One region of the Actinocorallia aurea genome, then DNA from elsewhere that is predicted to be linked to it. Evidence: riboswitches for the same ligand, from Rfam matches in the RefSeq annotation. Region 1 holds a riboswitch; the other holds the start of a gene.
The links. A riboswitch is a leader RNA that binds a small molecule or an ion and turns the genes downstream of it on or off. The one in region 1 is predicted to bind thiamine pyrophosphate.

Region 1 (4,288 bases):
GGAATCGCGCATGACCTCCAGCGCGGCGAGCTCCTGCCTCGCCTCGATGCCCTTCTCGCGGAGCTGGACGATGTCCACGCCGCCGGACAGGACCGCGTCCAGGAACTCCGCGAGGTCGCCCTGCCGGGAGCGGGAGTCCACGCACAGGTAGAGCCGGGCGGTGGCCAGCCGCGCGCGCAGGGCCACCGCCTTCTCGCTCGGAACCACCTCAGAGCGCCAGGGCCTGGGCGCGGCGCCGCACCTCGGTGCCGCGGTTCTCGCGGAGCGCCTGCACGGGGCTGCCGGGCAGGGTGTCGTCCTCGGTGAACAGCCAGCGCAGGGCTTCGACGTCGTCGAAGCCGGCGTCGCGCAGCAGGGTCAGGGTGCCGGGCAGGCCCTTGATGATCTCCGCGCCCTCGAAGAAGGCGGCGGGGACCTGCGGGCCGCCTCCGACGGAGCGGTAGGCGGCGAGGAGCTTGCCCTCCTTGACCCACTGCTTCACCCGTCCGGCCGGGAGGCCGAACAGGGCGGCGGCACCGGTCAGGGTGTGCCATTCCCCTACGAGGGAGTCGAGTTCCGGGTCGATGTCAACGTGCGTCTTCGTCACGGTTCCGTGTCTACCATCCGCCGGACGCTACGAAACCGTCAGGACGGCGTTTCGGATGGCTACGGAAGGATCCGCGAGCTTTGCTACGTCGATCGGCGTCCCATCGCCGATGATCCGCCGGGCCTGGACGAGGTCGCGCGGCTTGTCGACGGTGAGGATCGCCTCCAGCCTGTCGCCGGACACGAAGCAGACGGCCCACTTGCGCTCCGAGGGGTCGCCGCGGAAGACCGCCTTCTCGGCGCCCGCGCGGTGCCCGGCGAACTGGACCATCCGCCCGAACTGCTCGGACCAGAAGTAGGGCGCCTCGTCGTAGGCGGCGTCGGCATCGCCGAGCAGCGCGGCGACCGCGACCTCGGGGGCGTTCAGGGCGACGTCCCAGTGCTCGACCCGCATCCGCCGCCCGTACCTGGCCGACCAGAAGGCGGCGCAGTCCCCTACCGCGACGATCTCCGGGCGCGCCGTGCGCAGCCCGCCGTCCACGACGATCCCGCCGAGCCGCGGGTCGAGCTCCAGCGCGTCGCCCACCCAGCCGAGGGCGGGCCGGACCCCTACGCCGACGACGACCGCGTCGGCCTCCAGGAACTCCCCGCCGACGAGGGCGACCCCGCCGTCCTCGATCGAGGCGACCTTGACGCCGCAGCGCAGCTCGACGCCCGCCTCGGCGTACCAGGGCGCGGTCAGCGCGCCCAGCTCCGGCCCGAGCGCGATCGCCACGGGGGCCTCGGCGGCCTCCAGGACCGTCACACGGCAGCCGAGTTTGGCCGCGCTGGTCGCGACCTCGGCGCCGATCCACCCGGCCCCCACGACGACCACACGGGCGCCGGAGACGAGCAGCCGGCGCAGTTCCAGAGCGTCCTTCATGGTCCGCACGACGTGCTGGCGGCCGGGTCCGGGCAGCCGGATCGGGTCCGCGCCGGTGGCGATCACCAGACCGTCGTAAGGCAGGTCGCCGCCCGTCGTCTCCAGGACGCGTTCGTCGGCGCGCAGGCCCGTGGCGGTGACGCCGAACCGGACGTCGCAGTCGAGCGCGTCCCAGGCGGCGTCGACGGTCGTGTCGTCGCTGTCGCCGGTCAGGACCGCCTTCGAGAGGGGCGGCCGGTCGTAGGGCAGCACCTCTTCGGCGCACACGAGGGTGAGCGCGCCCGCGTACTCCCTGGCCCGCAGCGCCTCCACGGCGCGCACTCCGGCGAGACCGCCGCCGACGACGATGACCCGTTCCATGCAAAGCCCTCCACGACACCCACAGACCGGACCGGCAAGGTGAGGCCAACCTTAACCGTCGGCGAGAACGGCGTTCTGCACAGGGATGCCGGATAACCCATGATTCCTGCTCAGGGCATACGCTGGATTCCGACAGCACGGGAGCCCCCGCGGGGGCTGAGAGGGGAGCACGCGGCTCCCGACCGTACGAACCTGATCCGGATCATGCCGGCGAAGGGAGCGGACGCGCTTGATCGTGATCATCGGAGCCGGGGTCGTCGGCCTCGGCGTCGCCTGGCGGGCCGCCCAGCGGGGCCTGGCCGTCACCCTCGTGGACCCCTCGCCGGGCTCGGGCGCCAGTCATGTCGCGGCCGGGATGCTGACGCCCGTGGGCGAGCTCCAGTACGGCGAGGAAGACCACCTGATGCTCGGCATCGACTCGCGCGACCGCTACCCGGCGTTCGCCGCCGAGCTCGCCGAGCTGACCGGGATCGACGTCGGCCACCAGCGCGAGGGCAACCTCTCGGTCGCCTACGACGGCGACGACCTCGCCTTCCTGCGCGAGCAGCACGAGTTCCAGGCGTCCCTCGGCCTGCGCACCGAGCTGCTCACCGGCCGCGAGTGCCGCAAGCTGGAGCCGATGCTGGCCCCCTCCGTGCGCGGCGGCATCCTCGCCCCCGAGGACGGCAGCGTGAACCCCCGCAAGGTGGTCGCGGCCCTTCTCCAGGCCTGCGCCGATGTGCCGCTCGTCCGCAAGCGCGCGCACGAGATCGTCATCGAAGACGGGCGGGCCAAGGGCGTCCGGCTGGAGGACGGCACGGTACTGCCCGCCGACCAGGTGGTCCTCGCCGCCGGAAGCTGGTCGGGCGGCCTCAGCGACCTGCCCGTACGGCCCGTCAAGGGCCAGATCATCAGACTGCGCTCGCCCCGGCCGTTCTTGACCCGCGCCACCCGCGGGCTCGTCCAGGGCTTCTCGCTGTACCTCGTGCCCCGCCCCGACGGGGAGCTGGTCGTCGGCGCCACCCAGGAGGAGCTGGGGTTCGACGGCCGCGTCACCGCGGGCGGTCTGTGGGAGCTGCTGCGCGACGCCCGCGCGCTGTTCCCCGGCGTCACCGAGCTGGAGTTCGCCGAGGTCACGGCCTCCTTCCGCCCCGGCTCCCCCGACAACGCCCCGATCCTCGGACCTTCGGGGACCGACGGCCTGGTCTATGCCACGGGCCATTACCGCAACGGCATCCTGCTCGCCCCGCTCACCGCCGACGCCGTCGCCGGGGTGCTCGCGGGCGAGGACCTGCCCGAGGTGGCCCGCCCCTTCACCGCCGCCCGCTTCGCCCCCGTGGAGACCCGATGAGAGCCCATGTCAACGGAGACCCCTGCGATCTCGCCGTCGGCACGACGGTCGCCGACGTCGTCGTCCACGTGGCCGGGCCGATCGCGGCCGAAGGGGGCCGCGGTATCGCGGTGGCGCTGAACGACGAGGTGGTCCGGCGCGCGCAGTGGCCCGCGACGACCCTGAACGACGGGGACCGGGTGGAGATCATCACCGCGGTCCAGGGAGGCTGAGAACGTGGACACGCCGGACGCACTGGAGATCGCCGGGGAGAAGCTCGGCTCGCGCCTCATCATGGGCACGGGCGGCGCCCCGAGCATGCACGCGCTGGAGGAGGCGCTGCTGGCGTCGGGCACCGCCCTGACGACGGTGGCGATGCGCCGCGTCGACCCCGCGGCCAAGGGCTCGGTGCTGGAGCTGCTCGACAGGCACGGCATCAAGGTGCTGCCGAACACGGCGGGCTGCTTCACCTCCGGCGAGGCCGTGCTCACCGCGCGCCTGGCCCGCGAGGCGCTCGGCACCGACTGGGTGAAGCTCGAAGTGATCGCCGACGAGCACACCCTGCTCCCTGATCCGATCGAGCTGCTGGACGCCGCCGAGCGCCTCGTCGCCGACGGGTTCAAGGTCCTGCCCTACACCAACGACGATCCCGTCCTGGCGCAGCGCCTCGAGCAGGCGGGCTGCGTGGCCGTCATGCCGCTGGGCGCGCCGATCGGCTCGGGCCTCGGCATCCGCAACCCGCACAACATCGAGCTGATCGTGGAGCGCGCGGGCGTCCCGGTGGTCCTGGACGCCGGGATCGGCACCGCCAGCGACGCGGCCCTGGCGATGGAGCTGGGCTGCGACGCGGTCCTGCTGGCCACGGCCGTCACCCGCGCGCGCAGGCCCGCGCTCATGGCGACGGCGATGCGCCACGCGGTCGAGGCGGGCCGCGCCGCTCGCCTGGCCGGCCGCATCCCCCGGCGGCACCTGGCCCAGGCGTCGTCGGCGTTCGACGGCCTCGCGACGGGCGGGCAGCCCTGACCCGGCTGCATCGACCCGGCCCGGTTCACGGCCGCTTCATGATCCCGGCTCCGCCGGGGCGCCCGCGAACCGGGCGGCACTGACCCGGCCCGGTTCGCAAGCGCCTCAAGATCCCGGCTTCGCCGTGGGCGCTCGCGAACCGGGCAGGC
Region 2 (4,288 bases), on a different contig from region 1:
AGGGATCGCGCACGCGGATCAAGGGGCTGCTGCGCGACCAGAAGATCATCGCCGGCATAGGCAACGCCTACTCCGACGAGGTGCTGCACGCCGCGAAGATGTCCCCCTACAAGATCGCCTCGACCCTCACCGAAGAGGAGGCCGCCGCGCTGCACGCGGTCATCGTCGGCACGCTCACCGACGCCGTCGAGCGCTCGAAGGGGCTCGCGGTGGGGGACCTGAAGTCGGAGAAGAAGCTCGGCCTGCGGGTGCACGGCCGCACCGGGGATCCCTGCCCGGTCTGCGGCGACACCATCCGCGAGGTGTCCTTCGCCGACTCGTCGTTCCAGTACTGCCCCACCTGCCAGACGGGCGGCAAGCCGCTTGCGGATCGCCGTTTGTCCCGTCTGATCAGGTAGATGGGGGGTGGGGGCCGCTGTCTAGCGGACCTTGGGCAGCTCGCCGAACAGTTCGGAGACCTTCTCCCAGCGCTCGATCTCGCAGCCGTCCTTGCGCGAGTAGGAGGCGTTGACGGCCGCGCCGTTCCAGGTGCCGGTCACGGTGCCCTGCTCGGGGCCGCCGTAGCCGTCGGTGCAGGCCGCGTCGGCCGGGAGGGGTGCGAACACGTCGGCGCCCCCGGCGGCCAACTGGGCGCAGGCCTTGGCGGCGGCGGGGTGGGTGCCGCCCGCGGGGTCACAGGTGAGCGTCCAGGTCTCCTCCTGGGCGTTCGGGGCCTTCTTGAGCGTGATCGTGAGCTGGTCGCCCGCGGCGGCCGCGTTGGGGGACACGGTCTCCTGCTCGGCCGACTTGGTGCCGCAGGCGCTCACGGCGGCCACGACGGCGGCGGTGAGCAGGAGCAGCTTCGCTGCGTTCTTCGGCGATGAGGTCCTCATGCGCGATTCGACGTGGGGCCTCGTTCCACGGTTCCATGGGTCCGTGACGAATTTCGGCGAGAGCATCCCCACCGTCGGCGCGCTCCAGATTCCGGACGGCGCCTACCTTCTCGACGTCCGTGAGCAGGACGAATGGGACGCCGGCCACGCGCCCGAGGCAGTCCACATCCCGATGAGCGCCCTGAACGAGCGGGCGGGGGAGATCCCGCAGGATCGCGAGGTCTACGTGGTGTGCCGCGTGGGCGGCCGGTCGGCCCAGGTGACGATGGCGCTGAACAACGCGGGCTGGAGGGCGCTGAACGTCGACGGCGGCATGATCGCCTGGGAGCGGGCGGGCCTGGCCGTGGAGGCGGCAGGCGACGCGGAGCCCTACATCGCCTGAGATATCCCACCTCGCGGTGGGTGATCATCGGGGAGAAGGGTACGATTCGCGCCGAATCACAACCTTTCCGCGGGAGCTCGGGAGAAGGCCGGGCTGAGAGGGCGACCCATCTGTCGCCGACCGCATGAACCTGTCCGGGTAATGCCGGCGTAGGGAGAGTGCTCCTCGCATGTCCGCAAGCACGCTTGAAAACCGCCCCCAGCGCCCCGAGGGGCCCGCTGAGGCGCCGCTGACCCTCGACGAGCCGACCCCCCGGGTCCTGTCGTTCTGGGACCAGAGCGCCTTCTGGGCCAACCTCGGCGTCAGCCTGTTCGCGTTCTCCGGCGCCTACACGGTGCTGGCGCCCGACGTGAACGGCGTGCCGCAGCTCTCGATCGCGGCGGGCATCGCCGCGATGATCATCGGCACCCTCGTCGGCGGGCTCATGCTCGGGCTCGCCGCGGTGCCGGGCGCCCGCACCGGCCGCCCGGCGATGGTGATCCTGCGGGGTCTGTTCGGCGCGCGGCTGTCGTACGCGCCGACGGTCCTCAACATCGCCCAGCTCGTCGGCTGGGGGACGTTCGAGCTGATCGTCATCGCCGACGCCGCGCACGAGCTGTTCGGCGGAGGCCCGCGCTGGGTCTATGTGCTCGCCGCGGGAGCGCTCACCACGGTCCTGACGATCTGGCCTCTGGGCTCGGTGCGCCTGCTGCGCCGGTTCGTCACCATCGCCGTGGGGATCGCGCTCGTCTGGTTCTACATCCAGTTCGTGAGGGAGGGCCTGCCCGACCTCACCACCCACCCGGGCGCCGTCGGCGGCGGCCCGTTCGGCTCCGACTGGAGCCTGTTCTGGCTCGCGATCGACGCGGCCCTGGCCGTCTCCATCTCGTGGGTGCCGGTCGCCGCCGACTACACCCGGCACGCGCGCAGTGAACGCGCGGCCTTCGGCGCGGCGAGCGGCTCCTACGCCGTCACGCAGATCATCGCCTACACCCTCGGACTCTTCGCCCTCGTCCTCGCGGGCCAGGGCAACGGCGTCTACGGGCCCTTCCTCACGGTCACGGCCGGCGCGGTCTTCTTCTTCGTCTTCGTCCTGCGCGAAGCCGACCAGTCATTCGCGAACGTCTACTCCACCGCGCTCTCGATCCAGAACCTTGTGCCGCGTGTGGACCGCCGCGTCTTGAGCATCGGCCTTGGCGCGCTCATCACGGTGCTCGCCCTTGCCCTCAACATGGACGACTATTACGGCTTCCTCGCCCTCATCGGCTCGGTCTTCGTGCCGCTGTCCGGCGTGCTCGCCGCGGACTTCTTCCTCGGCCGCGGCAGGACCGGCTGGAACACCGCGCCGGACGCGCCCGCCCGCTGGTCGATGGTCGCGGCCTGGATCGGCGGCTTCGTCACCTACCAGCTCATCAACCCCGGCGAACTCGGCGCGTGGAAGGAGTTCTGGAACGGCGTCCAGGAGGCGCTCGGCCTGACCGTCCAGCCGTGGATGAGCGCTTCGCTGCTGTCGTTCCTCATCGCGGCGGTTCTGGCACTGGTGATCGGCCGGGTCACCGACAGGAAGGCAAAACCGGTTTCCGGCTGAGCGGGAGGCGCCCGCCGCCGCGGTGGGACGATGGCGGGCGTGATGCTCCCAGACGAGGACCGGACCGCGTGCGCGGTGCTCGCCAGCGCCCCCGATCCGATCGTGGCGGTCGACGAGGCAGGCCGGGTGACCCTGTGGAACCCGGCCGCCGAGCGGTTGTTCGGCTGGGCCGCCGAGGAGATCCTCGGCCAGGTGCCGCCGATCATCCCGGACGAGCTGACCGCCGAACACCACGCGGTCCTGGAACGGGTCCGCGCCGCAGGGTCCCACGTCTCCATCGGGACCCGGCGGCGCACCCGCGCCCGCGAGCTGATCGACGTCCGGATCGACACGAGCGCGATCCGCGGATCGGACGCGCGGCTCGTCGGCTGGGTCTCGGTCTTCCACCCCGTGGCCGAGCCCGAGACGCGCGCGGTGGCGGAGAAGGCCCGGCTCGTCCGCCGGCTGAACGACATCCTCGGCGACCTCAACTCCGCGCTCGACCTCGACACCGTCCTCGACCGGATCACCGCGGCGCTGGTCGAGCTGACCGGCGCGGACGCCGCCGCGTTCGTCCGGATCGAGGGCAGCAGGCTGCGCCTGGTGACCGCCCGCGGCCTGCCCGACGAGATGCGCGGCGCGACGGTCGACCTGGAGCCGAGCCTGGTCGCGGAGCTGCTGGAGTCCGGCCGGGACGTGATGCTGGCGTCCGGGCAGCGGGTCACCGACCTCATCTGGCAGCGGCTGCCGGACCTGCACACCGTCGCGCTCGGCATGGCGCACCTCGGCAACCGGCCCTACGGCGCGCTGTACGCGCTGTTCGCCGGGCGGACCACCGGCCACACCGAGCTCGAACTGCTGGAGCTGCTCGCCGGGCACGCGGGCGTCGCCGTCGGCAACGCCGTCGCCTACCAGGAGGTCGTCCGCCAGCGCGCGCACGAGCGCGCCGTGATCGACGCGAGCGCCGACGGGATCGCGGTGCTCGACACCGCCGGGCTCGTCTGCCAGTGGAACCCGGCAGCCACCCGCATCACCGGACGGGACGCCCTCAGCGCGCTCGGCTCCGGGCTGCCTTTTCCCTTCTCCACCGACGAGACCGTCACCCACCTGCTCCCGAACGGCATCTGGATCGATGTGCTCGCCGCCGAGATCGAGGAGACCGGCGAGATCGTCGTGGACTTCCGCGACGTCACCGCCGCCAAGGAGCTCGAAGAGGCCAAGGACCTCTTCCTCGCCACGACGGGACACGAGCTGCGCACCCCCATCACCGTCGTGCAGGGCTTCGCCGACACCCTCGTCACCCACTGGGACGAGCTTCCCGACGCCGAGCGGCGCAAGGCCGTCGGGATGATCGCCGACCGGGGGAGGGCGATGGGCAAACTCGTCGAGCAGCTCCTGCGCGCCTCCCACGCGGGCTCGGCGCGACCCCCGGTGTCCCCTGCGCCGTTCGACCTGGGCGGGCTGCTGCACCGCGTCGTGCCGGCGTTC

Region 2: another riboswitch for thiamine pyrophosphate. It lies ahead of ACYVOM_RS40615 (purine-cytosine permease family protein); the one in region 1 lies ahead of thiO (glycine oxidase ThiO).

The regions. Positions count from the first base shown of each region.
Region 1 covers NZ_BAAGPQ010000004.1:240,121-244,408, forward strand. The annotation lists gene thiE (thiamine phosphate synthase) at 1-180, opposite strand, end outside; gene ACYVOM_RS08030 (Rv2175c family DNA-binding protein) at 209-586, opposite strand; gene ACYVOM_RS08035 (NAD(P)/FAD-dependent oxidoreductase) at 614-1,807, opposite strand; TPP riboswitch at 1,935-2,043, shown strand; gene thiO (glycine oxidase ThiO) at 2,043-3,137, shown strand; gene thiS (sulfur carrier protein ThiS) at 3,134-3,349, shown strand; gene ACYVOM_RS08050 (thiazole synthase) at 3,411-4,139, shown strand.
Region 2 covers NZ_BAAGPQ010000040.1:52,292-56,579, forward strand. The annotation lists gene ACYVOM_RS40600 (Fpg/Nei family DNA glycosylase) at 1-398, shown strand, start outside; gene ACYVOM_RS40605 (SSI family serine proteinase inhibitor) at 420-872, opposite strand; gene ACYVOM_RS40610 (rhodanese-like domain-containing protein) at 916-1,254, shown strand; TPP riboswitch at 1,314-1,427, shown strand; gene ACYVOM_RS40615 (purine-cytosine permease family protein) at 1,424-2,821, shown strand; gene ACYVOM_RS40620 (PAS domain-containing protein) at 2,864-4,288, shown strand, end outside.